Linked DNA regions of Thiocapsa rosea. The protein of the gene in region 2 interacts with the protein of the main gene of each other region in a pairwise test. Links are inferred from orthologs where the notes say so. Each region holds a gene or a part of one and is shown on either strand. Other genes may lie near its edges.

Region 1 (15,767 bases), 2.4 Mb from region 2 along the record:
GCCGACGATCCCGCATTTGAATCCCATGGCTGTGAAGGTCCGCTCGGAAAAACCCACGATTCTACAGGAGCCGGGGCGTCCTCGCCGCGGTTTTCAGGATGAGTGGCCTTGCTCGAAACCCCGACCATCGTGGCACGTGGCGCAGAGCGCCACGGGGCATGCGTGACACCGCAGAGCGCGTGTCACGAGCTAAACCGCGTCCAGAGCGAAATGCGTCATTTCACTTTGCCTGACGCAACGGTCTGAGCGCGGCCGGTCAGTGCGTCTCCTTCGCCCCGCGGTTGTAGCGATCCTCGAAGCGCACGATGTCGTCTTCGCCAAGATAGCCACCGGATTGGACCTCGATCAGCTCGAGCATGATGGTGCCCGGGTTCTCCAGACGGTGCGAGGAGCCGACCGGGATGTAGGTCGACTGATTCTCGGTCAGGAGAAACGACTTCTCGTCGCAGGTCACGCGCGCGGTCCCGGAAACGACGATCCAATGCTCGGCGCGATGGTGGTGCATCTGCAGCGATAGTGATTCGCCTGGCTTCACGATCAGTCGCTTCACCTGATAGCGCGGCCCCTGCCCGATCGCCTCGTAGGAGCCCCAGGGACGATGGACCCGCTGGTGGTGGCGATACTCGTTGCGCTGCTCGTGCTGCAGGAACTGGGTCACCGCCTTGACGTCCTGCGCGTGCTCTTTGGACACGACCAGGACCGCATCCGGGGTCTCGACCACGATCAGGTCCTCGACCCCGACGGCGGCGATCATGCGGTGATGGGCGATCAGGAGGTTGTTGCGGGCGTCGTGGACGAAGGCATCGCCGTCGAGCACATTGCCGGCCGCGTCCTGCTCGCGAACCTCCCAGAGTGCCGACCAAGCGCCGACGTCGGACCAGCCGACATCCAAGGGCACGACGACCGCGGGCGGACCGGCACCCCCGGTGTCGCGGGCAAGGGGCTCCATCACGGCGTAGTCGATGGAGTCGCCCGGACAGGCGCCGAAGTGATCGGCATCAAGACGGAGAAAGTCTCCGTCGTGCGTGGCCGCCTCGAAGGCGTTCGCCACGGCTTGGGCGATATCCGGGCGGAACCGCTCGATCAAGGCCATCCAGAGCGACGCACGCAGGACGAAGATGCCGCTGTTCCAGAGGTACTGACCGGATTCCAGATAGTCCGCGGCCGTCTCGACATCCGGTTTCTCGACAAAGCCGTTGAGCAGATAGGCGCTCCCGGACAGCCCCTCGACCTCATAGGCCCGACCCTGCCGGATATAGCCATAACCCGTCTCGGGCTTGCTCGGAACGATTCCGAAGGTCACCACCGCGCCATCGCGCGCGATCACGCAGGCATCGGCCACGGCGGCTCGGAAACCGACCTCGTTGCGGATGGTATGGTCGGCCGGCATCACCAGCAGGACCGGATCGCTCCCGCCTCGGATCGCCGACAGGGCCGCCAGGGTCAGCGCCGGCGCGGTATTGCGGCCCTTGGGCTCGAGGATGATCTCGGCCGGACGGCGTCCCATTACCCGGAATTGCTCCGCGACCAGAAACCGATGGGCCTCGTTGCAGACCACGATGGGATCGATCTGGCCGACGGCTTGGCGGGGATGCTCCTCGTCGAGACCGTCGAGCCGGCGCACCGTCTCCTGCAGCATGGTGTGCTCGCTGGTGAGCGCCAGAAACTGCTTCGGGTAGGCCTCGCGCGAGAGCGGCCAAAGCCGCGTTCCCGAGCCGCCGGAGAGGATGACGGGTTGTAATGGCATCGACGCACTCCTGGTCAAGAATTCCGGATCGTCTAAACCGCGCCCAGCACGGTATGCGATGTTTTTGGATGGGGTTGGCCCCGGCAGACTTGACGACCGTTGGAGCCGGCGCGGTTTAAACTACTAAAAAATAGAAAATTTTAAACCGAGTCTCCGCTAAGGGCAGTGGATGCACCAAACGTCGAACTCACACGAGAGTCAGTATCTCGCTCTGGAAGCGGTTTAGAGAAGCCAAGATTACCTCAATTCGGCTGCCTCGACCTCCGAAGACGTGTGCTCGACCTCGATCGTCGTCGGGCCGGCGCGTCGCAGCGGCGTACGCTCGCCAAGTCCGCCAAGCGCATCGCTCTCCCCGGTGGACGGATCCCGCGCGGTTGCATCTTCCCCGCGACCACCTCACCTGAGCCACCAAGGCGTGTCTTGGGCAACTGCCCTCGGACATACGAATGAACACCGAGCCAACCAGAGATCCAAGATGACACCCGACCCGAATCTGATCGGCGACATCCTGCGCGACGCCGCAGCGACCGAGATCATGCCGCGCTTTCACAGCATCCTCGCCGAGCGGAAGGCCGACGGAAGCTTGGTCACCGAGGCGGATTTCGCGACCCAGGCACGGATCGTCGAGGCCATCGCACGGGAGTTCCCGAGCACGCCGCTATTGGGAGAGGAGATGACCGCGGAGGATCAACGCCGCCTCCTCGCCGAGGCCGACACCGGTGTCTGGATCCTGGATCCACTCGACGGCACAGGCAACTACGCCAGCGGCTTCCCCGGCTTTTCAATCTCCTTGGCCTTCGTCGAGCGCGGACAGGCAACGCTTGGCGTCATCTTCGACCCGGTGCGCGACGAGTGTTTCTCCGCCGTGCGCGGAGGCGGTGCGACGCTCAACGGCGATCCCATCCGCCCCTTCGCCCCCGGCCCGAATCTCGGCGACTGCCTGGCGATGATCGACATGAAACGTCTCCCGCCCGAGCGCATTCCAGCGCTGTTTCGGCGCGGCGGATTCCGCTCTCAAAGAAACCTGGGATCGGTCGCGCTGGACTGGTGCTGGTTGGCCGCGGGTCGCTACCAACTCTATCTGCATGGCGGCCAGAAGCTCTGGGACTATGCCGCGGGGCACCTGATCGCCTCCGAGGCCGGCGCCGCATCACGGCTTTACGCCGATGGAGGCGCAACGCAGGCCACCCATCTCGACCTGTCCCCGAGACTCGCCGTCGCGGCGTCAGACGACGCACTGCTGCAGCGCTGGCTCGACTTCATCGACCTGCCGATGCAAGCGGCCTGAGCGGAACACAGCATCGCGCGGCCGCGGCCACGCCCGCATCCACCCATCACATCACGACGAGGAACCCTCGATGTCTGAAGAGATCAGCGACCTTGACATGGCCCTGTCGAGCGGGATTACCGCGTTCGAATACAAACAATTCTCGCGCGCGGCGGGTCTTCTCTCCCCGCTCGCCGAGCAAGGCATACCGGACGCCCAGTATCGGGTCGCCATCATGGCCCAAAACGGCCTCGGCATGCTGCCCAACCCGCTGCTCGCCTACACCTCCATGAAGCGCGCGGCCGAGGCCGGCCTCGCCCTCGCCCAGCACGGGCTCGCCTTCATGTACATGGAAGGCGAATGCACCGACAAGAATCCGGAGAAGGCCGTGCTTTGGTTCAAGAAGGCGGCCGAGCAGGGTCTCGTCGGCTCCCTGACCACGCTCGCCATGATGTACGAGCAAGGCCACGGCGTGGAGAAGGATCTCGACGAGGCCAACCGGCTCTATCGGCTTGCCGGTTTCGACGAACGTTGATGCAGGCCGAGGGACCCGCACTGCTGAACGCCGACGCGACCAAGTCCGATCGGGCCACATCCACGCCCTTCGCCCGACGGGGTACCCATCAACACGGACAGCGGGTATACTGCGCAGCTGCGTTGCCGGGGTGGCGAAATTGGTAGACGCATCAGACTCAAAATCTGACGGGAGCGATCCCATGCCGGTTCGAGTCCGGCCCTCGGTACCAAAAAACAAGGGGCTAGGTTAAAAGCCTAGCCCCTTTTCTTTATTGCCAAACCTTACCCAGTACCACCTGAAGTCGGCCAGAGGCAGAGATCTGCTGGCGGCACAAGCGCCGCCCATGGCCCACATCCGGGACAGAAGCGCTCTCGGACGGTAAACTCCCGAAGCCATGCTGGATCCGACGGGTGGGTCATCGCGAAAGTTCGGGGCCTTATTCCAACCAGGTCCGTGCATGAGCAGCTACCCCAAGGAACCCGTCAAGTCCATCGACGGTCGCGCCCGCACCGTCCGGGAGCTGCTGGACAAAGCCAAGTACGCGATCGATTTCTACCAGCGCGAGTACGCCTGGCAGGATAGGCAGATGCCGCGAAGGAATGTGGTGGAACGATACCGTCGTGCAGGACGAGACCCGCGCAGAGTTCTATATCGACTCCCCTGAGCCATCACGGAACAGGGCGCTGTACGACACGCTCATCACCCGAAAGGCCGGCATCGAGAGCGCCTTCTGAGGCCCTTTGCTCTGGCAACGGTTGGACGACAAACGCGCTTGCCGAATCAGTACGTCCGTCCGGGGCGGTTGGGTCGACGAAACAACCTGGCCTCAAGCCATTGAACAGGCCGTTGATGGCATGGAGAGGTTGTACGCCGCGCTCGCGCCTCTTGTGTCTGAGATCCGAGGCAAGACCTAATGGCCAAGGGGCCGAAGGATATGCCGATCGAGGGATCGCTCTGCCACGCCACGAACGCTGCCCCTGACAGGCAGCTGCGCAGATGCAGTCGGTCCGTGACTCGATTGGAGCGGTAACGATGAGCGACACATTCCACAGCGACCGATTCGGTAAGAAGGTCTGGCTCACCAACCACGCCATCGAATCGATGGCGAAACGCCGTGTTACGCTGGACGAGGTCAAAACATTGATCGAGCAAGGCACCTACCTGCCGAAAACGGATCGTCACGGCTGGATCAGCCATCAATGCGACGCGCGCGACGACAACTTGATATGCGCTGCGATCTTCAACGGTGATGCGGTCATTGTAAAGACTGTCATGGTCAACTGGACAGTGAGGAGTATTCCATGAAGATTGTGTACTACGAAGACGACGACATCCTGTTCATCGAGTTCGGGAAAGGCGACATCGTTCGCGATGAGTCTGTGGACTGGAACGTCAACATCGGGTATACGGCGAGCGGGATCGGTGAGATCACGGTCCTGGACGCCAAGAAGAGCGGCATCTATCCGCTGCAGATCGAGCGTGTGGTGGCCGACGCCGCTTGAAGAGGAAACCTTTTCGAATCAATGTCAACCCGCGCAACGAGTTGATCATCGCAGCCCGCCGGAAACCGATTGGGCGACGACCTTGCCACGCCATGGGATCGGCGGCGTCAAACCCTCGAAAGGTTATGAATGGCCGCGACGGCCGCTTTCCCGGCGGCATCGATATCGGCCTCGCGTCCGGCTAAGGTCAGACGCCCGAAAGCGCCGACCGCGCGCACGTCGATGAGCGTCACGTTCGACGCCTTCTCCGCCTCGTTGGCTGCATACACGACATAGCCGGCGGGCTCGGTCTCCAGAAAGAACATGCTTTGGCCGGGCAGGATCATGGACCCGCGTCGATCCTGCCGATTGATCAGGACCGCGTGGTCCGGCGTGATCGAACGGATCGTCTCCTTCCAGGCGATCCGGCAGGTCTTGCGCGCGCCCTCGGTCGTGTCGAGCGCATTCAAGACCGCGCGACCGGCGTCCATGACGTCGCTCTGATCGCGGTGGTGGATGACCATGGATCCGAAGGCGCGCTCGACCACCTGCTGCCCCAGATGCACCCGCGTCGCCTTCAGCGCGATGTCCGTCAGACGGTGCACCGCCATCCCGGGCGCGACCTCGATCCAGAGACAGGCATCACCCGGCACCGGCAGGAAGCCTTGCGAGACGGTGCCTAAATACTCGGCGAGCTGCGGCTGAAGCGAATCGATGAAGACGTAGGTCCGAAGCTCGATCATGGGGTCTCTTCTGATGCTGTTGTCCCGCGCCGACGCTGCTGCGACGGGCGCGATGGAGTGGATGAATCCGAGGGACTCGCCGCTGCCGCGGCGCAGGTCCGGCGCAGTGCGCAACGCTCGCATGCGGGACGCGTCCGACAGACCTCTTTGCCCTGCGACACGATGAGCCCATGGTACTCCTTGAGCATCGGCACGTCAGGACCGAGTGCCTGCTCGAAGGCGCGACGAATGCCTTCGTAGGTCTCCCCGCCGGCGAGTAGACCCAGTCGCTCGAAGATCCGTCGGGTGTAGGCATCGACGACGAAGACGGGGCGATCGAAGGCGTAGAGGAGGATGTCGTCCGCCGTCTCCGGGCCGATCCCTTTGATCGCCAGGAGCCGAGCGCGCAGCTCAGGCGTCGTCAGCGCATCCAGCCCCCGATGGCCGCCGGCCTGCAGATACGCCTCGCACAAGCCCCGGACCCGCTGCGACTTGACGTTGAAATACCCGGAGGGTCGCAGCGCATCGGCGAGCTCCGGCGGATCCAGGGCGAGGATCGACTCGGCGTCGAGCGGGATGCGCGAGCGCAGGCGCTCCAATGCGCGCTCGACGTTCGTCCAGGCCGTATTTTGCGTCAGGATCGCCCCGATCATCACCTCGAACGCCGTCTGCGCAGGCCACCAGTCCTGCTCGCCGAAGGCGTCGAGCAGCCGCGCATAGACAGCTCGCAGCGTCTCCGCGTCCACTCAGGGAATCTTGGTGACCACCACCACACCCTTCTCGGAGACGGTGAAGCGTTCGCGGTCGGCCTTCGGATCGTGACCGATCTGCATCCGAGGCGGGATCTCCACGTCCTTCTCGACGATGCAGTTGCGCAGGTGCGCGCCCTGCCCGACCGTCACGCCGGTAAAGAGGATGGATGCCTCCACGATGGCCCCGTCATGCACCCGCACCTTCGGAAAGAGGACAGAATGATTGACCCCGCCGCCGCTGATCACGGTGCCCGCGGCCAACATGGAGTTGACGAAAATGCCCTCGTTCCCGCTCGTCGCACCCGGAACCGTGCGGGCCGGCGGATACTGGCCCTGATAGGTGTGGATGTTCCAGTCGGCCTGATAGAGATCCAGAGGCGGCTCGGCCCGCAAAAGGGCCATATTCGCTTGGTAATAGGCGTCGATCGAGGCCAGATCGCACCAGTAGCGATCCGGGGTCACGCGCCCGCGGTCTTGGCCGAATCGATAGGCCACGACACGGTGATCGGCGACGACCGGGGCGACGATATCCAGGGCCAGATCCGTATCGGCAACCGCACCTTCATGACGGCGCACCTGATCCAGACGCGCCATCTCCTCGAGCAGAAAATCGCGGTCGAAGAGATAGACACCCATGGTTTCCAAGCGCTCGGTCTCGTCCGGCGTCGGCGCGGCGAGCGTATCCTCGACCGGCGTCGGCGCCGGTCGACTGAACCCGGCGATACGCTCGCCTTCGTTCAGCTCGACGCGCGCCTGTGTACCGGAGCCACGCCCGTTGACCGCGCGAACCGCGACCGTGATCTCGGCCTTGGACTCCGCATGCGCGCGCACCAGCTCGGCGTAATCCATGCGGTAGACCGCACCCCCGTCCAAGACCAGGATCTGCCCGGCACGGCTGCGCTCGATCAGATAGCGATTCTGACGGATGGCGTCGAAGGGACCGGCGTACCACTCCTGACTCTCGCGCATCTGCGGCGGGACCGGGGTGATGAACTCGCGCAGCTCCGGATTGAAGATCGACCAGCCATCGCGCAGATGTTTATGCAGCGAATGACTCTTGTACTGGGTCAGCACCAAGACCTGTCGCAAGCCGGAGTGCAGACAGTTGGCCAAGGTGAAGTCGATCACACGGAACTTGCCCCCGAAGGGCACTGCCGCCTTCGTGCGGTGCTCCGTCAGCGGAGCAGGACCCGCGCCGCGATCGATGGCAAGGACAAGGATAAGCGTCTCGGTAGGCATAGCGCAGCGGAATCACCGACGGGACCCCTCGTCCCGCCGCACAGTCTAAACCGCGCCGAGTGCGGTATGCGATGTTTTTGGATGGGATCGGCCCCGGCGGACTTGATGGCCGCTGGAGTCGGCGCGGTTTAAAGTATTGAAAAATTAAATCTCAAACCGCGTCTCACCGATGTCGAGAACATCTCCGAAGCCAGAAGCAACATGAAAATGACGTATGTCGCTCTGGACGCGGTTTAAGAGATTAAGAGATTAAAAATTATAACATTTCAACTGCGTTCCCGCGAAGGGCCGCGGCTAAATGCACAGGCGTGGCCGGCGTGATGACCGCGACCGTTCGGGATCTCAAGCGTGCCGCGGCTCCCTGAGATGCCTGGCGCGAGTTGGGCACGCTTCGCTTTGCCCGACCAACCCATTCATGTTGCCCCGAATGGATTGATCGAGACGGTGGACGCACGCGCATCAGGGTCCCGCAGCGACCGCCGCATCGATCACGCCCTTCATGTCCCGCACGGCTTGATCGAGGCCCGAGAAGATGGCGCGGGCGACGATGGCATGTCCGATGTTGAGCTCGCGCACGCCGGGAATGGCCGCAATCGCCTTCACGTTGTGGTAGTCGAGACCGTGTCCGGCGTTGACCTGCAAGCCGAGCGAAATCCCGAGGTTCACCGCACGCCGAATGCGGGCCAGCTCGTCGGCACGTGAAGCAGCGGTCTCGGCGTCGGCATAATGACCGGTGTGGATCTCGATCACGGGTGCACCGACGGCGTGCGCTGCCTGGATCTGGTCCGGATCGGCGTCGATGAACAGCGAAACACGGATACCGGACTCGGCCAGGCGTGCGCAAAACTCCCGAAGGTGCGACCGATTCGCACGAACGTCCAAGCCGCCTTCCGTAGTGAGCTCCTCGCGACGCTCCGGCACGAGGCAGCAATCGGCCGGTTTCAGACGACAGGCGATCTCTCCCATCTCGGCGGTCGCCGCCATTTCGAGATTCATGCGGGTTTGCAGGATGCCGCACAGCAGCTCGACATCGCGCTCCTGGATGTGGCGACGATCCTCGCGCAGATGCAGCGTGATCGAGTCGGCGCCCGCCTGCTCGGACACCAGGGCGGCCTGGATCGGCTCCGGGTAACGGGTCCCGCGCGCTCGGCGAATGGTCGCGACATGATCGATATTGACGCCGAGCAGGACCCCGGCAGCGGTTTGACTGGTCAAGATTCAAGACTCCGATTCGTGATTTCGACATGCGTCGAGTCGCGAGACATGCACGGCGCCAGCCCCGATCCCGATCCCGAGACTGGGGCGGACGCGACGACAAAGCGCCGAAAGAGCTCACGGCTTTTCAGCGGACGTCCACCGAGATGGGGCTCCAGAAGGTGTCGCAGAAGTGCCCGCGCCTCGCGCAGCTGATGCGGGGCCAACCGCTCGCCCTGCGCCAAGGCAAGCAAGGTCGCGCCGGAGATGCGATCGGCACAATCATCCGCGGGCGCATGCCGCATGCCATGCCCGGGGACGAGCACATAGGCTCGGTCGGGTACGACGGGCCGATCGCCGTCGGCCTCGACATCCAGAGCGAGCGCATAGCCCAGCTCGTCGAGCAGCCGAATCTCGAACTGCCGGAGCAGGCTTTCAACGTCCTCGCCACTCGCCAAGCCCGTCAGCGCGGCATGATAAAAGACGAACAGCGGGTCGTGCGGATCATCGCGACCGAGCAGACGAACCAACAGCTCGTTGAGATAGAAGCCGCACAGCAGCGGGCGCCCGAGCAGACCGATCGCCGGCCCGGCAGCCTCAATCCGGGTCAGGGTCAAGACCTCGCCGCGACCGACCGCATCCAACCACAGGGGTTGGAACGGCTGGAGCAAGGCACTGGTCGAATGGCGCGCTCGGCGGGCACCCTTGGCGATCGCGGGGAATCGCCCTCGCCCGGCGGCGAAGACCTCGAGCAGAAGACTGGTGTTGCCGTAATCGCGCCGATGCAGCACGAAGGCCTGAAACAAAGACCCGTGAGCGTTCACGGCAAGGCTCAACTACCCCCGCGCCCGTCCAAGGGTCCGTCTCCGTAGCCGAGACGCCCCAAGGCGGCCTCGTCGCTCGACCAGCTCTTCTTCACCTTCACCCAGACCTCCAGGTGCACGGGGCAGCCGAAGACCTTCTGCATCTCCAGGCGTGCCTGCGTGGCGGCGGCCTTCAGGGCCTCGCCCTGCCTGCCGATGATGATCGCCTTCTGGCTCTGGCGCTCGACCCAGATCAACGCGTTGATCTTGTAGCGCCCGCCGACCTCTTCGAAGCGCTCGATCTCCACGGTCGTGCGGTACGGCAGCTCTTCGCCGTAACGCTGCACCAGTTGTTCGCGCACCAGCTCGGCGGCAAAGAAGCGCTCGGAGCGATCGGTGACCTGGTCCTCGGGGAAGACCGGCTCGCCCTCGGGCAAACCGCGCAGCAAGGCGAGCTCGAGCACCTCGACCTGATCCCCGTTCGCCGCGGAGACCGGGATCAGGTCCACGAAGGCGTGACGCTGACCGAGATCCTGCAGATAGGGCAGCAGATCCTCCTTGTTCGCGATGCGGTCGACCTTGTTGACGGCCGCGATGACGGGCACGCCCGCGGTTGCGATGGCTTCGAGCGCCGCTGCATCTTCATCGGTCCAGCGCAGCGCCTCGACCACGAAAAGCGCCAAGTCGGTATCGCTGATCGCCGTGCGGGCTGCGCGATTCAGATAGCGATTGAGTGCGTTCGCCCCGCGCTGATGAATGCCCGGGGTGTCGACGAAGAGGATCTGGCCCTCGGGACGCGTCTTGATACCCAGGATGGAGTGGCGCGTGGTCTGCGCCTTGTGCGAGGTGATGGCGAGCTTCTGCCCCATCAGCCGATTGAGCAAGGTCGACTTGCCGACGTTCGGCCGTCCGATGATGGCCACGGTCCCGCAACGACCGGCGATGAGTTCAGACATTCTTGAGCTGCTCCAGCATGGCATGTGCCGCCGCTTGCTCGGCACCGCGTCGGGTGCCGCCCTCGGCGCGGGTACTGAGATCCGCATCGGCGAGCGCGCAACTGACGACAAAGGTTTGGGCATGTTGATCGCCGCCGGTGGCCACGACCGCATATTCGGGGAGTGGCCGGCGCTGCGCCTGGAGCCATTCCTGGAGTTGTGTTTTGGGATCCTTCCCGGCATGCGTCGCGCTGGTCTGCGCCAGGCGTGTGGCAAACAGTCGCAGGACCAGCTCGCGTGTGGACGTAAATCCCGCGTCCAGGTAAACGGCGCCCCAGAGCGCCTCGAAGGCATCCGCGAGGATCGAGTCGCGGGCATAGCCTCCGGTGCGCAGCTCCCCGGCGCCCAGATGCAGGTAGTCGCCGAGATCGAGTCCGCGCGCCAATGCAGCCAGGGTCTCGCGCTTGACCAGCGAGGCGCGCATGCGACTCAAGGTCCCTTCATCGGCCTCGGGGAAGCGCTGCCACAGCGCCTCGGCGATCACGAAACCAATCAAGGCATCGCCGAGAAACTCCAAGCGCTCGTTGTTGGCGGATGCTGCGCTGCGGTGGGTCAACGCCTGAAGCAGGAGCTCCTCGCGCGCGAACTTGTGTCCGATGAGCCGGGCGAGCCTGAGGGGATCGGCGTTCACGGATCGACCTTCGTAAGATCATCCGTCATTGGCCCTTCACCTCCACCTGATAGGCGAAGGTCAAGACCGTATCGATATTGAAAAAGACGTGCTGACGTTGTTCGTAATCGAGGGTCACCTCGTAGAGGTTCTCGCCGGTACGCCGAATCTTGAAATCCTTGGCGCTGACCTGGTCCACGTTATTGATGTCGAGCCGCTTGCCGATCTGATTGGCGATCTCGCGCGCGCCGCCGCTGATCGGTGTCGATTGCTCCGCGACATTGTCCATGACGGATTTGATCGTCCAGAATCCCATATAGGCCGGACCCAGCTTGAAGAGCAGGGTCACGAAAAAGATGACCAGCGAGAGGATGACGAGGATCGACAACATCCCCGCTCCGCCTTGACGGCCGTGCAATCGCGATCTCACAAGCACCTCCGCGGGAACCGGATGCCATGATCCGGGGACCCATTGCGATCCGTTCAATCGATCCCGTTGCCGAGACGACCCCAAGCGATCGGGGAACCGTCGCGACGCCCGTCCCAATGCATCCAGATTCCGAATGCCTTGCCGACCAGGTTCTCCTCCGGCACGAAACCCCAGCAGCGGCTATCGTTGCTGTTGTCGCGGTTGTCGCCCATCACGAAGTACTGGCCCTCGGGCACCTGGATCGGACCATAGGCCAACACCCGACACCCCGGCGGCAAATCGGGCGCGTTTTGTCGGGTCAGGATCCGGTGCTCCACCTCGCCGAGTTGCTCGAGCGCCTCGCGCGCGCCGGTCATCTCCGCACCCGATCCGACACCCGTATAGCGACCGATCGGCAACTGCGCGACCGGCTCGCCGTTGCGATAGAGCGTTTTATTCTGATAAGCGATCTCGTCGCCCGGAACACCGATCACACGCTTGATGTAGTCGACCGAGATGTCCTGCGGAAACTTGAAGACCACCACGTCGCCGACCTGAGGGTCGCCGATTTCGAGGAATTTGGAGTTGAGTACAGGCCAGCGCAGCCCATACGCAAATTTGTTGACCAGGATAAAGTCCCCGGTCAGCAGCGTCGGCATCATGGAGTTCGACGGGATCCGAAAGGGCTCGACCAAAAAGGAGCGCAATACCAAAACGGCGAAGATCACCGGAAAAAACGAGCGCGCATACTCGACCAGTACAGGCTCCTTGTAGACCGGCTTCGCCGGGTCGGAGACCGTGCCGCTACCGACGGCAGCGAGCCGACGCCGACGCGGCGCGAACATCACCGCATCGACCAGCCAGATCCCGCCGGTCACGGCGGACGCCAACACCAAAAAGGCAGGGAAATCGAAATTCATGGGTAGGTTTATAAGGTCTCTCGGTGATCCATAGATGACGCTGCGATCGGTTCTCGGTTCTTCGTTCTCAGAGCCGTAGGGTGGACAAGTGCAGCGCAGTCCACCAGCGCCGGAGCTGGGTTCGGTGGACTTCGCTCTCGCTCGTCCACCCTACCGGTTATAGGCATCTCGGATTCGAGAATACCGACCGCCTCCGATCCGACGCCTTAAAAAATCCCCTAATCACTTGAACCGCGTCCACTCAAACGTTCATTCGCCCTGCAAGGCCGACCCAACACAAACCAGCGCCTATCACTCCAGACGCGGTTCAATTATCTTTGCCGACTTGGAGCACCGCAAGAAACGCTTCCTGCGGGATCTCCACACGGCCGACCTGCTTCATGCGCTTCTTGCCCGCCTTTTGCTTTTCCAACAGCTTGCGCTTACGGCTCACGTCGCCGCCGTAACACTTGGCCGTGACGTTCTTGCGCAGCGGCTTGACCGTGGTGCGTGCAATGACCTTGGTGCCGATCGCGGCCTGAATCGCCACCTCGAACATCTGGCGCGGGATCAGATCCTTCATGCGCACGGTGATATCGTGACCTCGGCTCTGCGAGAGTGCGCGATGCACGATCGAGGAAAGCGAGTCCACCTTGTCGCCGTTGATCAACACATCCAGCTTGACCAAGTCGGCGGCCTGGAAGCGCTTGAATTCGTATTCAAACGATGCATAGCCGCGACTGACCGATTTCAGTCGATCGAAGAAATCCAGCACCACCTCACTCAACGGCAGCTCGTAGCTCACCTGCACCTGACCGCCGAGATACTGGATCTGCTTTTGAACCCCGCGCTTCTCGATACACAGCGTGATCACCGAGCCGAGATAATCCTGCGGCACCAGGATATGCGCCTCGATGATGGGCTCGCGGACCTCGCGGATCTGACCGGGGTCCGGCAGATTGGCGGGATTGTCGATCTTGATCAACTCCCCGTCCGAGCGCAGCACCTCGTAGACCACCGTCGGCGCAGTCGTGATCAGATCCAGGTCATATTCGCGCTCGAGTCGCTCCTGGATGATCTCCATGTGCAGCATCCCGAGGAAACCGCAGCGAAAGCCGAAGCCCAGCGCTTGGGACACCTCGGGCTCGTAGTTCAGCGCCGCATCGTTGAGCCGCAGCTTGCCCAGTGCCTCGCGCAGGTCCTCGTAGTCGTCCGAGATGACGGTGTAGAGACCCGCGAAGACCCGCGGGCGCACCTCCTTGAAGCCCGGCAGCTTGGGCGCCGGGGCGTCGGGACGGGTGATGGTGTCGCCGACCGGCGCGCCGTCGATCTCCTTGATGCCCGCGATCATATACCCGACCTCGCCCGCGCCAAGGCGATCGCGCTCGGTCTTCTTCGGTGTAAAGACGCCGACCGAGTCGACCTGTTGGGTGCGCCCGGTCGACATGATCAGGATCTTGTCGCGACGGCGCATCTCGCCGTTGACCACACGCACCAGCGAGACCACCCCGACATAGGGGTCGAACCAAGAATCGATGATCAGCGCCTGCAGAGGTGCGTTCACGTCTCCGCGCGGCGGCGGGATGCGCTGAACCAGGGCTTCAAGCAGCTCCGGGATCCCTTCCCCCGTCTTGGCACTGACCCGAAGCGCATCCTCGGCATCGAGACCGATGATCTCCTCGATCTCCTTGATGACGCGTTCGGGCTCGGCCGAGGGCAGATCGATCTTGTTGAGCACCGGCAGGACCTCGAGCCCCTGCTCAATGGCGGTGTAGCAATTGGCGACGCTCTGCGCCTCGACCCCTTGGGCTGCGTCCACGACCAGCAGTGCGCCCTCGCAGGCGGCCAGGGAGCGCGAGACCTCGTAGGAGAAGTCGACATGCCCGGGCGTGTCGATGAAGTTCAGCTGATAGATCTCGCCGTTGCGCGCCTTGAAGTCAAGCGTGACGCTCTGCGCCTTGATCGTAATCCCGCGCTCGCGCTCCAGATCCATCGAATCGAGCACCTGGCTCGACATCTCGCGATCGGTCAAGGCGCCGCTGAACTGGATAAAGCGGTCGGCGATGGTCGACTTGCCGTGATCGATGTGAGCGATGATCGAGAAATTTCGGATATGACTGAGGTCTGTCATGAAGCTGAAGGTCGCCCGGGGATAGGGTGAAGAGCGCGCGGCAGGCGTGCACGCAAGCCGATTCGGTCGGCCGGGCGCGCGAGCGGGTGTCTGAAATGAGGGCGAATCATAGCAGACACGGGGGGCGATGGGCATGTGCGGCAAAGCACCGACCCCGGGAGCGTCGACGTGCAGTCGACCTCTTTCGCCGGCCTTCAGGCCAGCGGGTCGACTGCACGTCGACGCTCCCGGGAACTGGCGAGCGAGGCTAAGCCGCGCCCAGCGCGGTCTGCGATGTTGTCGGATGGGGTCGGCCCCGGCAGACTTGACGGCCGCCGGAGTCGGCGCGGTTTAAGATATTAAAAAATATATCATTCTAAACCGCGTCCCCGCTAAGGGCTGTGGATGCACCAAACGTCGAGCTCACACGCAAGTGAGCATCTCGCTCTGGACGCGGTTTAGAGCGCCAACTCAAGCACCTGTCGCGAGCGTGCGAGATCCACATCCTGCCGCTCGCCGAGCGCGGTCATGCCGTGACGCTCGAGCTGACCGACCAGCGGCGCGATCGCCTCGGCGCCGATCCCGTAGCCGGAGAGGCGTGTCGGGACCTGGAGCGACTCGAAGAAGTCGCGGGTGCGCTCGATGGCCGCGTCGATGCGCGCATCTTCGTCGCCGTCACGCAGACCCCAGACCCGTTCGGCGTATTGCAGAAGCTTCGCGCGCTTGTCGAACCGCCTGACCTGCAACATCGCCGGCAAGACGACGGCCAGGGTCTGGGCATGATCCAGCCCGTGCAGCGCGGTGATCTCGTGGCCGACCATGTGGGTCGCCCAGTCCTGCGGCACGCCTGCACCGATGAGCCCGTTCAGCGCGAGGGTCGCCGTCCACATGAGGTTGGCGCGCACCGCGTAGTTCTCGGGCTCGGACAACGCCTTGGGGCCTTCCTCGATCAGGGTCAGCAGCAACCCTTCGGCAAAGCGGTCCTGCACCTTGGCATCGGCCGGATAGGTCAGGTATTGCTC
Region 2 (15,756 bases):
GGCACCCGAGCTTACCGCGGCGATGATGGACAGATCCCCACCGGCGGCGTAGACCCGTTGCCCGGAGCGCACCGGGCGGGTCACCAGGGTGAAGGCTGCACCGGCGCCTGCACGCGGCGTTGGCGCGGGCTCGGCCTGCTGCACCGACGGAGCAGCCGCGGCGGGCGCGCTCGGCGCGGGCTCCTCGGGCGCGACGCTGCGCTCGGCGCGGGTCGCACGGGTCTCGTGCTCGCCGAGGATCGCCAGCTCCATCGCCTCCGCGGCCTCGTTCTGGGCCTTGTTGCCGCCACGTACGCCGAAGGGAATCATCCCGTAGCCGCGCAGCAGGCCGACCAAGAGCGGAAACTCGACCTCGCCACCCCCTTCGGGAAAGGCGCTCAGATCGATCACGACGGGCGTATTGCGAAAAAACTCCGGCGCCTGCTCGACCCGGGCACCGAGTTCGGCGGCGACCGCCTCGATGTCGGCCTCGAGCAGACGAATGATCGGCAGCGTGAAACCGGCCGCCTTGAGCTCGAAGACGGCGGGGCGATCCCCGACAGACGTGCGTTGATACCCTGCCATTTTGCTGCTTTCGGGGCAAACGCCCGCCGATCTCCGCTGGAATGAATCAAAAGAATCAAAAGGCCGCCGTTCATCGACGACGTCCGGTTCCGGGTCCTAGTGCAGCACGGCCGATGTGTCGAGACCATTCGTTGTCGTTGTCGTTGTCGACCATCGATTACGACAACGACAACGACAACGACAACGACAACGAAAATGATCACTCGGGATCTTTGCTCAGCTCCAATCGCCGTGACGCGACGTGCCCTGCTACATCGATCAGCCCGGCGGCCACTGCATGGGACGCCCGCCCAGGATGTGCAGGTGCAGGTGATACACCGTCTGCCCGGCGCCCGCGTTGCAGTTGATCAAGGTCCGGTAGCCGCTGGCGGCGATCCCCTCCTGCTCGGCGATCTTGGCCGCGGCCAGGAACAGCTTGCCGATCAGCTCGGCGTCCTCGGGCTGCACCGCGTTCAGGGTTGGGATCGGCTTGCGCGGGATCACCAGGATATGTGTCGGCGCTTGCGGGTGAAGGTCTCGGAAAGCGACCAGGTCGTCGTCTTCATAGACGATGTCGGCCGAGACTTCGCCTGAGGCGATCTTGCCGAAAATGGTATCAGACATCGTTGCGATCCGCTCCGTTATGAGACCAGTGGTGTCAGAGTCGGCGCCGACCGTTGAAGGCCAACGCCAGCGTGCCGCCGTCCAGATATTCGAGCTCTCCGCCCAGCGGAACACCGTGGGCGATGCGGGTCGCGCTGACCCCGTGCCGATCGGCGGACTCGGCGATGAAGTGCGCTGTCGCACTCCCCTCCACGGTCGGGCTGATGGCGAGGATCACCTCGCGCACCTCCCCGCCCGATAGACGCGCGTCGAGCAGGTCCAGGCCCAGCTCCTCCGGGCCGATCCCGTCGAGCGGCGAGAGCCGCCCGCCGAGCACGAAATAGAGTCCGCGAAAGTCCGTCGCCTGCTCGATCGCCAGGATCTCGGACGGCTGCTCGACCACGCACACGAGCCCGGCGTCGCGATGCGGGTTGGTGCAGAGCGCGCACAGCTCTTGCTCGGTCAGGGTCCGGCAGCGGCGACAACGCCGGATCCGGGTCATGGCATCGGCCATGATCCGCGCCAAGCGGGCACCGCCCTCGCGATCGCGCTCGAGCAGATGGAAGGCGATGCGCTGCGCCGACTTGGGCCCGACGCCGGGCAGGCACCGCAGGGCATCGATCAACTGACCGAGAAGCGGGCGCTCGGACACGGCGTCGGGCCGCGCCTAGAAGGGCAGCTTCATCCCGGGCGGCAAGGGCAACCCGGCGGTCAGCTCCGCCATGTTCTCCTTCGCCTTCTCGGCCACGCGCTGGCTTGCACCGTTGACGGCGGCGGTGATGAGATCCTCGAGCATCTCCTTGTCGTCGCCCATCACGCCGGGGTCGATCTCCACCCGACTGACCTGATAGCGGCCGTTCATGGTCACCTTGACCATACCGCCGCCGGACTCGCCGACGACCTCTTCCAGGGCGAGCCGCTCTTGGGCCAGCTTCATGTCTTCCTGCATCTTCTGCGCTTGCTTGAGCAGGTTACCGATTCCACCTTTCATCATGCGTTGTCGCGGGAAACCTCGGCCCCGGGGCCGAGGCGGGATAGCGCACGGCGGCGAACGCCGTCCATCTCCCGCATCCTCTCTTCTCGGTTGGCTATCTCGTTGGAAGAATCCGTCGCAGTGCGACCCCAGTCCACCCGAACCTCCGCACGGAGATTCGGCGCAACAGAAACGCCCGGCGCGTCGTTTGCGTGCCGGCACGCCGGTTTCAATCGGTCGGCTCGATACTCCCGGCGATCCAGCTCGCGTCGAGTTCGTCCTGCATCGCGCGCGCAACCGGGTCCTCCTCCATCGCGGAGACCGCCGCCTGACGACGCTCGCCGGTCTCGCGCTCGCGTCGCTGGGCCAGGGTCTCGCGCTGCGGCCGGGCGACCTGGATGTCGAGCTTAACCGCCGTCCCCATGGTCTTTTCCAGCGCGGCGTGCAGGCGCGCTTCCGCACCCGGGGAGCGCAGATGCTCGGCGGCCGGATCCAAGCCGAGCGAGAGTTGCCCGTCCGCCCAGCCTTTCAGATCGCAATGATGGGCGATCTGGCTCGCGATCCCGCCCAGCTCCAGACGATCCACGAGCGCGAGCCATTCCGCGTGCGAGGTGAGCACGACTGCACGCGCGGCGCCCGGAGTCTCGGTCGGCGCGTAGACTGCGGCAGCCGCACGCTGCGCCGGCGCAGGCTCGGCGACGCGCGGCTCGGCAACCGGCCGGAGCATCGATACCGGTGAGGATACTGGCGAGGACGCTGGCGAGGACAGTGGCGAGTTGGCCGCACCGCCGGGCGCGGTCTCGCGCAGGGGCGCGGGGCGCGTCGGCGCTCGCGTGGGTTCGTCCCGATGCGGACCCGGCCGAAACGCCAGGGCGCGCAGCAGGACCATCTCGAAACCGGCGCGCGGATCGGGGGCGAGCGGCAGGTCGGCTTGCCCGGTCAGCGCCACCTGATAATAAAGCTGTAGGTCCTCGGCCGGGAGCGCGCCTGCCAGCGCCTTCAGACGCGCGGCATCCGGATCGTCCGGGGCCAGTGTCTCGGGCACCTGCTGAAGCAGTGCCAAGCGGTGCAGCAGCGTGATCAGCTCGCGCAGCAGCTCTTCGAAATCCGGCGTGAGGGAGGCCACGCGCTCGACCTCGGTCAGCACGCGCGCGCCGTCGCCCGCCGCCAACGCGTCGAGCAGATCCAGCGTCAGATCACCCGGCAGGGTCCCGAGCATGGTGCGCACGCCCGACTCCTCGACCCGCCCGCCGCCGAAGGCGATCGCCTGATCGAGCAGACTCAAGCCGTCGCGCATGCTGCCGTCGGCACCGCGGGCCAGCAAGGGCAGCGCGGAGGCCTGAAACTCAAGTCCCTCGGCCTCCAGGACATGCTGGAGCCGGGCACGGATCTCCTCGGGCAAGAGACGGCGCAGATTCAACTGCAGACAGCGCGAGAGCACCGTGACCGGAACCTTTTGCGGGTCGGTGGTCGCGAGCAGGAACTTCACATGCGGCGGCGGCTCCTCCAAGGTCTTCAACAAGGCGTTGAAGCTGTGGTTGGAGAACATGTGCACCTCGTCGATCAGATAGACCTTATAGCGTGCACGGGCCGGGGCATAGGGGACGTTGTCCAGAAGCTCGCGGGTCTGGTCGACCTTGGTGCGCGAGGCGGCATCCACCTCGATCAGATCGACGAAACGCCCGCCGTCGATCTCACGACAGGACGCGCAGACCCCGCAGGGGCGCGCACTCACACCCTCCTCGCAGTTCAGCGCCTTGGCGAGGATGCGGGCAAGCGTGGTCTTGCCGACACCGCGGGTGCCGGTAAAGAGATAGGCATGATGGAGCTGGTCGCGATCGAGCGCGTTGGAGAGTGCGCGGACGACATGCGATTGTCCGACCAGATCATCGAAGCTCTTGGGGCGCCATTTGCGGGCGAGCACCTGGTAGGACATGCGTGGTTCGAGTCGGAGGAATTCCGTGTGGGGCGGCTGATAGAGTGGCGCGTGGTGAACGGTGATTGGCTGGAAACGAATCCACGAAGACGACGCCCACCCGCCCGACCCGATCGGGTGGGGCGGCGGCCGACGCCAGCCACACCCCGGCACACGCTTCAACCGCTGCGGCTGCTCCCTTCCGGGCCTGACCGGGTTCACGGTTTCGCGTTGCGAGGGGACCGGCGCAAGCCACCATGACATCGACATGCGGGCCGTGGCCCGAATCGACGCGCAAGGTTAACAAAGCGCACGACCGAAGACAAACGCCCGACGCCGGCTCGCTGGCTCGACATTGGCTCGACACTGGCTCGACATCGGCCCGAAACTAGCTCGACAATGGCCCGACACCCGAATCGACCCGACCGCCCGGGCGTGGCAGACTCCACGCGGACGACCCGTGGCCGGGGCCGAGCATCCGACACGGCCGAGCCCGCCGGCTCGGGACCCGCGCAAACAGACCCGCCGAGGCATTCTCATTACCCATGCGTCCTATCGCCCCGCTCATCCTTGTCCTCGGGACGCTCGTCATCGGCGGCGTCGGCGATCTCGCCGCCGAGACCGAGCCCCCTGCAGTCTCAGCCTCCGAAACCCAGCCGGATGTCTGGAACAGAACCCTCGAGACCGCCACCGGGTGGTGGGAGCGCTCGCGCGACTTTGCCGATCGGGCCGTCGCCGATGCGAAAGGACTCTTTGCCGACGATCGGGATTTCGCCCGGGTCTGGGGCTCGGTCGTCCCCACGCTGGACTCGGCATTGGTCCTGGAAGAGCGCCACGGCGAGCTGCCCGAGAAGACCTGGTTCGGGGCCGATCGGCGCTCCAATCGCGAGGAGATCAATGCCCTGCTCGACACGGCGGTGCAGATCCTCTCGACCTCGCCGATCCAAAACTACCGCGAGCGGATCCGGATCCTCCAAGCCCAGATCGAGAAGGCCCGTGCCGGGATCGCCGACGCCCGGCAGAAGCGGATCGCCGCCCCCGCGGAGTCGACGCTCAGAAGGACCGTCGCCGATTACGATCGACTGATTGGATCGCTGGAAGACGACATCGACCGCCTGAACGGCGAGCTGGCCGCGGTGAAGCGGGAATTCGCCGGCGAGCTGCGCGGCATGGGTCTGGAGCTGGCCGACGATCAGCTCGAACTGCTGCTCTCGACCGTCGTCGGCGACAATATGATCGACCTGGGCATCTTGTTCGACAACGTCAAGGCGGTCACCGCCCAGCTCGAGGTGCTGGTCGCCCAAAGCGGCGAGGATCTACAGAGCGCGCGACGCTATTACGGCCTCTATGTCGTCCTGCTGCAGGCGCTCAACCGCATGCACCTGCAGATCGAGGAGGCGATCGGGGAGCAGTATGTCCCGCAGATCGACGCCATCATCGCGCGTGCCCAAGAACTCTCCGGCGAGACCCGAGCCCTGCAGCGCGAGTCGCCGGGACGCCAGGAGGTGCTCGCGGCCAACCTGGAGGCACAGCAGTTGACCGTGCAGGCCGCCGAGATCTATCGCCGCTACCTCGCGGAACAGGCTGCGCAGGTGAAGCAGGCAAGACGCGAGCTCGAGAAGGATATCGCCGCCGCCTGGAACACCTACGAGACCGTCCGGGTGTCCGGCGAGCTGGTGAGCCTGGTGCGATCGAGCCAACAGCTGCTCGACGGCCTGATGAATCGCCAAGTCCCGACCCTGCGCCCCTTCGAGAATCTGGAGATGCAGCGCGAATTCCAAAAACTCACCGAGCAGCTGCGAACCCGCAGCGCCGGCTGAATCCCGTATCCATCCGCTATCGACGAGACCACGAACATGAAGATCGCCCGCTTTCTCGACACCCACTGCACCGTCCACTACGGCATCCCGATCGACGCCGGGCATGCCCGCCGGCTCGGCGGTCACCTCTACGAGGGTCTGACCGAGACCGCCGACGAGATCGCGGTGGCGCGCTGGCTGGCGCCGATCGTCCCGGTCAACGTCTACGGCATCGGCCTGAACTATCGCGCCCATGCCGAGGAGACCGGGGCCGCCATCCCGGCCAACCCGGTCGTCTTCATGAAGCCCACCACGGCGATCACGGATCCGGGCGCGCCCATCATCCTGCCGAACGCCTGCGAGCACGGACCCGAGGTCGACTACGAGGCCGAGCTCGCCGTGGTCATCGGCCGCACCGCGCACGACGTCCCGGTGGCGTCCGCGCTCGATTACGTGCTGGGGTACACCTGCGCCAACGACATCTCCGCGCGACGCTGGCAGAAGGAAGGCGGCGCCGGCCAATGGATTCGCGGCAAGAGCTTCGATAGCTTCTGCCCGCTCGGGCCGGTCTTGGTCACCGCCGACGAGATCCCGGACCCGCAAGCGCTGAGCGTCATCTGCACGCTCAACGGCGAGCGCGTCCAGACCGGCCACACCAGCGACATGATCTTCACCATCGCCGAGCTGATCGCCTTCCTCAGCCGCGACACCAGGCTCTTGCCCGGCACGGTGATCATCACCGGCACCCCGCCCGGCGTCGGCTTCGCACGCACGCCGCCGCTGTTCCTGAGCGCGGGCGACCGGGTGGTGGTCGAGATCGAGACGATCGGGGCGCTGGAGAACCCTGTTGAGCAGGCGCGAAGCCTGGCCTGAGGCGGAGAGGGTCGGTCGGTGATCGTCGGTTGTGCCGAGCCGCGCGAGGCACAACCCACCGTCGGCGCATTGAATTCGATCCCGCGGGCCGCCTGGCCGGCGGAAGAAGACGACTGCAAGTCGTCGATCCCGGGGACATCGTCACTTCGCGACGATCGCAGGCATCGCTTCGCCACTCACCACTCACTACTCACTACTCACTACTCACCACTCACCACTCAGCTCGAAGCGCGTCGTTCCGCCCTCGATCCAAACCGCCGAGGGGCAAATGACCGAAGACGATGTCGCCCTCGGTCCCGTCGTCGAGGGCGATCTTGCCGATGCCGTTGCGGCCGTCGCTCGCGCGGATGATGTCGGCCCAACCGCTGCGACCGTCGTCGCAATAGACATCGAAGACGGCGTCGGCCGAGCCGGTGAAGGCGTTGTAACCGCCGCGGCAGGCGTTTTGGCCGTTGGAGACGCGGAAATCGGCCGCGAAGGGCGAGGAGCGATAATCGCCGGTGTAGACCTCGCCGCCCATGATGACGGCGAAGGGACCGGAGGTTGAATAGCCCGGCGGCAACCGATTCGGCTGGCCGCGGTCGATCTCGTCCAAGACCTCGCTCACGCAGGAGGAGTAAGACTCCGGATCAAGGTGGGCGCAGAGACGCCGAGCATAGTCCATCGGCGAAACGCTCGCGCTGATCCCGCCCAGATGATTCGGCGGCACGAGTCCGCAGGCCCCGAGCAGGAGCGACAATAGGGCAGCGACATGGAAGCGGGTCATAAGCGTTCTCCGCGCACAACGACCGGTAAACCGAGCGGCCGGGACGGGTGAGCCGGACCGGTGATCGTCCCGGTCGAGACCGCCTCGATCGTCTCCTTGCCCGGTGAGCACGCGGTCAGTTTAGGCCCAATCGCGCCGGCCGGGGAGCATTAAACCGCGCCCCGCGCGGTATGCGATGTTTTTGGACGGGATCGGCCCCGGTCGACTTGACGACCGCTGGAGACGGCGCGGTTTAAGACCGAGCGCGCATGAAACCCATGCATCGCACCCTGCACAGCGGGGCGCTTTCGGACTACAGTTCCCGGAACGGCGAGACGCGCAGCGACCGACCCCGATCTCGAATCAACCCGACACGGAGCGACTCAGGGATGCGAACCAGGCCATTCATCCACGGATCCAAGCCAGGCGAGGGGCTGCCCGAGACGACGCGGCTTGTCGCGCGGTGGAGCACGCGTCTCCTCGCACTCGGCCTTTCGAGCCTGCTCCTCGCCGCCCTGTCATCCGGCTGTGCCCAAACGCCGGGCTTGCCCGGACAACTCGCCGAGCTGAGCTGTATCGGCGGATGCCAAGGTGTCCGAGACCAATGCAACGCCGATGCGCGCTACAGCTATCGCCAATGCCAGGCAGGCTACAGCGAGGCGTTCGTCGACTACCGCTGGTGTCTGGCCTCCGCTTTCGAGCGCTCCGAATGCGGTTATCCCTGGTGGTCCTGCGCCGAGAACCTCTTCGGCTACTGCGCCAATCGCGCTACCGAGTGCGAGCAAGCCTGCCGCGCACGCAGCACCGCTCAAGACCAGTGGAGCCGGGACCGGTAAACGGGGTCGAAGGATCTGCTCGTTGTCGTTGTCGTTGTCGTTGTCGCTGTCGTTGTCGTTGTCGTTGTCGTTGTCGTTGTCGTTGTCGTTGTCGTTGTCGTTGTCGTTGTCGTTGTCGTTGTCGTCCGGTATTCGATTACGACGACGACGAATTCCCCGACGGTTTATTCAAGACTGGCGGCGTAAGCGGACCAGCACCACCCGAATACAAGCAAAAAACGTAGGATGGGTAAAGCGCAGCGAAACCCATCCTCCCCGCTCCGACGCCCAAACCCATCCTCTCCCGCCCGCACCCGTGCGCGCAACGATTCGGCCCGCAAACAAAGGGTCTCGGATACCAAAGATCCATTCGCCCCCGTCAAGCCCCGCGCCGCCAAGCCGTCCCGCTCGGTCCGTCCTCGAGACCGATACCCGCCTCCGTCAGCAGCGTGCGCAGCCGATCGGCCTCGCCCCAATCCTTGGCGGCGCGGGCGGCGATTCGCGCCTGAACCAGGTTCTCGATCTCTTCATCCGACAGCCCCCCGTCGTCGGCCCGGCCACGAAGATAGAGCTCCGGATCCTCCTGCAGGATGCCGAGTACGCCGCCGAGCCGTCGCAGCACGGCCGCCGGACCGGCGGCAGCGCCGGGATCATCCGCTCGGATGCGGTTGACCTCGCGCACCAGATCGAACAACACCGCGAGCGCCTCGGGCGTGTTGAAGTCGTCGTCCATCGCGGCATGAAAGCGCTCGACGAAGGGCGCGGCAACGGACGCATCCGGCGTCTCGGACGCGACATCCGGCACGCCGCGCAACGCCGTGTAGAGTCGGGTCAGCGCCGCACGGGCCTGCTCGAGGTGCTCGTCGTCGTAGTTCAGCGGGCTGCGATACTGGCTGGTCAGGATGAAATAGCGCACCTCCTCGGGACGGAAGCGCTCCAGGATCTCGCGCACGGTGAAGAAGTTGCCGAGCGACTTGGACATCTTCTCTTCGTTCACGCGCACGAACCCGTTGTGCATCCAGACGTTCACGAAGGTCTCGCCGGTGGCCCCTTCGGACTGGGCGATCTCGTTCTCGTGATGCGGGAACTGCAGATCCGCCCCGCCGCCGTGGATGTCGAAATGATGGCCCAGTGCGCAGGTGCTCATGGCCGAGCACTCGATATGCCAGCCGGGCCGTCCCGGTCCCCAGGGCGAGTCCCAGGCCGGCTCGCCCGGCTTGGCGGACTTCCAGAGCGCGAAGTCCAGCGGGTCGCGCTTGGCCTCGTCGATCTCGACCCGAGCGCCCGCGCGCAGATCCTGTGGATCCTTCCCCGAGAGCTTCCCGTAGCCCGCAAAGCGCGCCACCGCGTAGTAGACATCGCCGTTCTCGGCGACATAGGCGAGCCCCTTCTCGATCAGGGTGCCGATCATGGCGAGGATCTCGTCCATGTGCGCCGTGGCGCGCGGCTCGTCGGTCGGAGGCAGGATCCCGAGCGCATCGGAATCCTCGTGCATGGCCTGGATGAAGCGCTCGGTGAGCGCCTGCATCGGCTCGCCGGCCTCGGCCGCGCGACGGATGATCTTGTCGTCGATGTCCGTGATGTTGCGGATATAGGTCACCTCGTACCCGAGCGCGCGCAGATAGCGATAGACGACATCGAAAACCACCATCACGCGCGCATGACCCAGATGGCAGTAGTCGTACACGGTCATGCCGCAGACATACATGCGCACCTTGCCGGGCTCGATCGGCTCAAAGGGCTCTTTGCGGCGGGTGAGGCTATTGTGGATCTGCAACATGGAATGCACTCGCGAGTGGGTTGGTCCGGGCCGCAAGGGGTCCGGAGCCGGGTTCCGGCAAGCCCGGCATGGTAACAAAGCCGAGGATGCAGGCGTGAACCCGCCTTTCCCCGACTGCGCAAAGGCCGTACCATTCAACCTAGATCGCGTCCGGAGCAAGACGCGCACTTTCGAGTAAGCTCGACGTTTGGCGCGTCCAGGCCCTTCGTGGGAACGCGGTTTAAAATTTGATCTTTTTGAATACCTTAAACCGCGCCGGCTCCGACATGTGTCGGAGCCGGCGCGGCCGAGCCAATCCAACAAACGACGCATACCGCGCCGGGCGCGGTTTAAACCCGCGTGCGCCGCCGGCGCGCCAGTACAGCCTGCGGAGATCCCCGATGATCAAGCTCACCACCACCCTCGGCGACATCCTGATCCAGCTGGATGCCGAGAAGGCGCCCAAGACCTGCGCGAACTTCGAGCAGTACGTCCGCGACGGTCACTACGACGGAACGCTGTTTCACCGCGTCATCGACGGTTTCATGATCCAGGGCGGCGGCATGACGCCGGACTTCACGCCCAAGCCGACACGCGCTCCGGTGGAGAACGAGGCGAAGAACGGACTGAAGAACCTCAACGGCACGCTCGCCATGGCGCGCACCATGGACCCGCACTCGGCCACGTCGCAGTTCTTCATCAATGTCGCGGACAACGGCTTCCTGGATTATCCGGGGCAGGACGGCTGGGGATACTGTGTCTTCGGATACGTCGTCGAGGGGATGGATGTCGTGAACGCCATCCGCGGCGTTCAGACCGGCTCCCGTCACGGGCACCAGGACGTGCCGGTGCAGGATGTTGTCCTCGAGCAGGCGGTCGTCGCCGACTAACGCGCCGAGGCGGGACACGCGTGCCGACCGAAGACGTCAGCGTCTTCGTCTCCGACCTGCATCTGTCGCCGGATCGACCGGCGACGGTGGATCTCTTCATCGCCTTCCTCGCCGGGCGCGCCCGCGAGGCGGATCAACTCTATCTCCTGGGCGACATCTTCGACGCCTGGATCGGCGACGACGACGACGGCACGCCCAACGCCGAGGTGAAGGCCGCACTCGCCGCCGTCACGGCCTCCGGGGTCCGCTGTCATCTGATGCACGGCAACCGCGACTTCCTGATTGGTCGGGCCTTCTGCCGCGAGACCGGATGCCGGCTCCTGCGCGACCCGACCCTCGCCCGGTTCGACGGCGAGCCCACGCTGCTCATGCACGGCGATCTGCTCTGCACCGACGACGTCGCCTATCAGCGATTTCGGCGCCGCATCCGCAACCCGCTGGTGCAGCGCCTCTTCCTCTGGCGATCACTCGCGGCGCGTCGCCAGGTCGCCGCCGACTACCGCCGCAAAAGCGGAGCCGCGACCGCCGAGAAGGCCCTGGACATCATGGACGTCAACCAAGAGACGGTCGCACACTATCTGCGCCGTTACGGCGCCGCGCGCCTGATCCACGGGCACACCCATCGTCCGGGCGATCATCGCCTGCAGATCGACGGCCGAGAGGCCGTGCGCTCGGTGTTGGCCGAATGGCACCCGGATCAAGGCGAGATGCTGGTCCACGGACCCTCGGGTTGGCACCGAGAGGCCGTACAGTCTTCAGTCGACAACCTCTACAGGCTGTAGACGCGTAGGTCGTGGTGACGATCGGAGGCACAACTGACAACAGCTCTCGTTGTCGTTGTCGTTGTCGTTGTCGTATTCGTGGTTGTCCGGAATCCGATTACGATTACGATTACGATTACGACAACGACAACGACAACGATTAGGGTTGTCGCTTTTGCCGAGACGGGCGAGGCACGACCCACGCCCGACACGTCCGGCAGGCACGCAAAGCTCGATCAAAGGGGGTCGGTTAGGGGATCACGCCCGATCGCCTCGGTCACGCGCGCGTCGGCGGTCGCGAAGGAATAGCCGCATTCCTGCGGCGTCATCTGTTCGGCGGCCACCCTCGGATATTTCCGGCAGCTCGGCGGGCGCATCGCGTAGACCGCGCAGCGGCTCAGACCTTGGTCGTCGAAGCGCAGGAAGGGACAGGGATAGGGCAGCTTGCAGCAGGCGCCGCAACGGTTGCATGCGCCCGTGCGATCGGGATCGACCGGCAGAAGCGAAGTCAACAAGCGCTTGGTTTTATTGAGCATTCGACATGGTTTTCCGAAAGAGTCATCGATCTGCCGGCCGCATCTGCTCCGGTCTGAGGCGCGGTGTAAAATAGCGATCTGCGTCGTCCAGGTCGACCGATTCCCCTGCCGCGTCGACCAGCGGTTGCTCGTAATCCTTCCATCCGCGCAGGCCCGTCTGCAGCGAGGAAACCTCTTGGTAGCCGAGCAGATTCATCGCATGGGCGGCCATGATGCTGCGGTATCCGGAGCGACAGACCACCACGACCTCCCGGTCGCGCGCACGCACCAGCTCCGGGACGGTCTCCTCGTAGTCCCATTCGCAGGCGGACTCAAGGATACCGCGCGGGACGTTGAGCGACCCATCGATATGCATCGCCGCGAACTCGTCCGGCTCGCGCACATCCACCAGCAGCAGATCCGGGTTCGCCGCAAGCCGCTCCTCGAGATCCCAGGGCATGATCTCCTTCACATCGCTCAAACAGTCTTTGATGAGCTCTAAAAAGTTCTTCATCGCTTTAAACCATATACAGAGCGAGATGCTCATTTTCGAGTGGGTTCGACGTTGGGCGCATCCACGGCCCCCGCCTCGGACTCATCCGAGATCGCGGCTCGCTCTGCGCTCGCACAGACCGCGCTCCACTGCAATCACGGCCGCCTCCACGCGCGAGTGCACGTCGAGCTTACGCAGGATCGCCTTCACATGGAGTTTGACCGTCCCGTCGGAAATATTCAGACGACGGGCGATCGCCTTGTTGCTCTGACCCTCGGCGAGATGACAGAGGATCTCGTGCTCGCGGGGCGTCAGATCGGCGATCCGACCCTCGGCCGCCGTACCCGCCGCCTCGCCTTGGACGGCCTTGGCCAGGACGATGGCCAGCTCGGGCGCCACCACCGTACGGCCTTGGACGATCTCGCCCAGCGCCGCAATGAGCGCATCCGGCTCCATGTCCTTGAGCAGATAACCCTGCGCGCCGCTCTGCAGCGACTCGATCACGTCGCGCTCCTCGGCGCTCGTCGTAAGCATCGCGATCGGCATGGTCGGGTGGGCCGCACGCAAGCGGCGGAGCATCTCCAGGCCATCGAGCTGCGGCATGCGCATGTCCAACAAGACCACGTCGGGCAGGGTCTCGGCAACCCGCTTCAGCCCCATCGCGGTATCGCCCACGGCCGCAACCACCTGGATGCCTCGGCGCTCCAACAACTCCTGAAGCCCGAACCGGAACAGGGCATGATCGTCGATCAACAGAACGCGCATCAGGCCGCCACCGATCCTTGGCGCGTGGTGCGCCGATTGCCGTCGAAGATGACCTCCACCCGCGTACCCTCCCCCGCCTCGCTCTCGATGCGCAGCTCCGCACCGATACGCCGCGCACGCTCCTCCATGATGGTCAGGCCGATGTGCTCGCCGGGATTGGATCCCGCCGCCGGGGTGCTGAAGCCGACCCCGTCGTCCTCGATCAACAACACATGTTGGCCGTTGGACTCCCGAGCCAGCATCACCCTCACGGTGTGCGCCTTGGAATGTTTGCGGATATTGGCCAGCGATTCCTGGACAATCCGCAAGATCTGCAGCTCCTCGCTGGCCGAGAGCTCGAACGGACGACAGTCGTTCTGAAAGAGCACGTGTGCGCCTGTCTCCTGGCCGAATCGGTGGGTGAGTTTCTCGAGCGCCGGCACCAGACCGCGTCGGTCCAAAGGGGCACGGAAGCTCGCCAGCAGCTCGCGCAGCTCGGTGTGGGCCTCGTCGAGCCCGTTGCGGATGCGGCTCAGATCATTGCGCGCCTCGAGCGAGATCGCACTGCCGCGCAGCGAGTCGGTCAGCATGCGGCACTGAAAGCGCAGGCTCGCCAGGGTCTGGGCGAGCGAGTCGTGCAGCTCGTGCGCCAAGGAGTTGCGCTCCTCGACGATCGAAAGGCGCCGCGCGTCGGCGTCCGAGCGCAGCTTGGCGATGGCGACCCCGAGGTGATGCCCCACGGTGGCGAGCAGATCCAGAATGTCCTCGCGGGCCTTCAGCCCGGGCCGGTCGACGAAGACGGTGTAGACGCCGAGCAGCTCGTCGCGATGCTCCAACGGCACGGTGACGACCTCCATCTCGCTGCTGGCGAACATCCGCCGGCCGTAAATCCTGGAGCAATAGCGCGCGTCGTTCCCGCAGAGGATCTCGCCCGGTGTGAGGACGCTCCCGCACAGACACAGATCCACCGGGCCGATGTCCTGCTCGCGCACCAGGTCGTCGTCCAGACCGATCGCCCCGACCAAACGCCGCGAGCCGTCGGGCATGACCAGACGCACGGTGGCGGCCCGGCCGTTGATCATTTCCTTCAAGACCCGTAGGAAGCGCAGCAAAAGCTCGTCGACACTCTCGGCCTGATGGATGCCTGCAGCCACGTCGTAGAGGATCTTCAGCGAGGCCGTCTTCTGGGCCAGCCGCATGGTCTGGCGTGCGACGCGGTTGTCCATCTCCTCGTAGAGGTCGGTGAGCTCCTCGTTGAGGCTGCGGATGTCGCGCGCCACCTGAGCCAGAACACCGGCATCGTCCAACGCATCGCTCGCGCCCGGCTCGCCTTGACAGACCCGCGAGAGCGAGTGTTCCAGGCGCACCAGAGGCAGCAGCAGTTGGCTACGCAACCGGCTCCAAATGAACAGGCCGGCGAGCGAGGCGCCGACGAGCGCGGCCATCGCGAGCGGTGCCGTCCAGCCCAGATGCGGCCGCGCACCCTGCAGGGTCAACAATGCGATTGCCGCGGCAAGCGCCGCCCCGAGCACGACCAAGGGCATGGCGAGCCCGGCCGCGCGCAGGACCTCGCGAACCCGCGACGCCTCGATCTCCTCGCCCCGCTCGGCGACGATCCGCGCTTGACTCAGGCTCACGGCGACACCTTCGGGGCCGGAGGCGTCGCGACGCGCACGTCCGTCGTATCGACCGGGTCCGGACCCGTGATCGGCACCGGCGCATCCGGCCCCTCGCGCTGCTGCAGATCCCACATGGCGGCATAGTGCCCGCCGGCCTCCAGGAGCGCGCGATGCGTGCCCTGCTCGCGGATGCGACCCTGCTCCAAGACGAGGATCAGGTCCGCGTCCACGACGGTCGACAGACGATGGGCGATGACCAGGGTGGTATGGTTCTCCGCGACCTCGGCCAGCGTCTGCTGAATCGCCTGCTCGGTGTGGCTGTCGAGCGAGGAGGTCGCCTCGTCGAAGACCAGGATCCGCGGCTGCTTCAAGATCGCCCGCGCGATCGCCACACGTTGCTTCTCCCCGCCCGAGAGTTTCAGGCCGCGCTCCCCGACCATGGTCTCCCAAGCGTCGGGCAGACTCTCGATAAAGGTCCGGATGTGCGCCATCTCGGCGCAGCGCTCGACCTCGGCGCGGGTCGCCTCGGGCCGTCCGTAGGCCAGGTTGTAATAGATGGTGTCGTTGAACAGGACGGTGTCCTGGGGGACGATGCCGATCGCCGCGCGCAGGCTCTCCTGGGTGACCTCGCGCAGGTCCTGTCCGTCGATCAGGATCCGCCCGCCCGTGACGTCGTAGAAGCGAAACAGCAGACGCGCCAGGGTCGATT

What was found.
Region 1: the proteins of recR (region 2) and recO interact in binary tests that used the Escherichia coli proteins (3 or more experiments, as listed by UniProt). The link is inferred for Thiocapsa rosea from one-to-one orthologs.

Annotation. Positions count from the first base shown.
Region 1 is NZ_RBXL01000001.1:5,255,258-5,271,024, forward strand. The notes cover bases 7,841-10,644. They hold recO (DNA repair protein RecO), read right to left. Parts: upstream 9,744-10,644; coding sequence 8,937-9,743; downstream 7,841-8,936. Other genes in these bases: pdxJ (pyridoxine 5'-phosphate synthase), read right to left, coding at 8,185-8,940; era (GTPase Era), read right to left, coding at 9,752-10,644. Also shown: redox-regulated ATPase YchF, read right to left, coding at 1-27; BDD21_RS23400 (mannose-1-phosphate guanylyltransferase/mannose-6-phosphate isomerase), read right to left, coding at 257-1,747; BDD21_RS23405 (inositol monophosphatase family protein), read left to right, coding at 2,223-3,035; BDD21_RS23410 (tetratricopeptide repeat protein), read left to right, coding at 3,106-3,549; BDD21_RS28865 (DUF4268 domain-containing protein), read left to right, coding at 4,131-4,265; BDD21_RS23425 (DUF4258 domain-containing protein), read left to right, coding at 4,564-4,836; BDD21_RS23430 (DUF2283 domain-containing protein), read left to right, coding at 4,833-5,033; BDD21_RS23435 (BMC domain-containing protein), read right to left, coding at 5,141-5,755; BDD21_RS23440 (endonuclease III domain-containing protein), read right to left, coding at 5,752-6,480; BDD21_RS23445 (GlgC family sugar phosphate nucleotidyltransferase), read right to left, coding at 6,481-7,725; more of era, read right to left, coding at 10,645-10,678; rnc (ribonuclease III), read right to left, coding at 10,671-11,348; BDD21_RS23470 (DUF4845 domain-containing protein), read right to left, coding at 11,374-11,718; lepB (signal peptidase I), read right to left, coding at 11,811-12,656; lepA (translation elongation factor 4), read right to left, coding at 12,964-14,766; yqhD (alcohol dehydrogenase), read right to left, coding at 15,204-15,767. UniProt on the Escherichia coli protein: Involved in DNA repair and RecF pathway recombination.
Region 2 is NZ_RBXL01000001.1:2,898,908-2,914,663, reverse strand. What follows is about bases 1-2,793. They hold recR (recombination mediator RecR), read right to left. Parts: upstream 1,799-2,793; coding sequence 1,202-1,798; downstream 1-1,201. Other genes in these bases: dnaX (DNA polymerase III subunit gamma/tau), read right to left, coding at 2,349-2,793; BDD21_RS12900 (YbaB/EbfC family nucleoid-associated protein), read right to left, coding at 1,814-2,137; BDD21_RS12910 (histidine triad nucleotide-binding protein), read right to left, coding at 823-1,167; minC (septum site-determining protein MinC), read right to left, coding at 1-564. Also shown: more of dnaX, read right to left, coding at 2,794-4,055; BDD21_RS12885 (coiled-coil domain-containing protein), read left to right, coding at 4,580-5,854; BDD21_RS12880 (fumarylacetoacetate hydrolase family protein), read left to right, coding at 5,891-6,706; BDD21_RS12875 (hypothetical protein), read right to left, coding at 6,918-7,472; BDD21_RS12870 (hypothetical protein), read left to right, coding at 7,841-8,287; cysS (cysteine--tRNA ligase), read right to left, coding at 8,646-10,046; BDD21_RS12860 (peptidylprolyl isomerase), read left to right, coding at 10,427-10,915; BDD21_RS12855 (UDP-2,3-diacylglucosamine diphosphatase), read left to right, coding at 10,936-11,697; BDD21_RS12850 (hypothetical protein), read right to left, coding at 11,913-12,212; BDD21_RS12845 (rhodanese-like domain-containing protein), read right to left, coding at 12,235-12,705; BDD21_RS12840 (response regulator), read right to left, coding at 12,787-13,449; BDD21_RS12835 (histidine kinase), read right to left, coding at 13,449-15,065; BDD21_RS12830 (ABCB family ABC transporter ATP-binding protein/permease), read right to left, coding at 15,062-15,756. UniProt on the Escherichia coli protein: May play a role in DNA repair. It seems to be involved in an RecBC-independent recombinational process of DNA repair. It may act with RecF and RecO.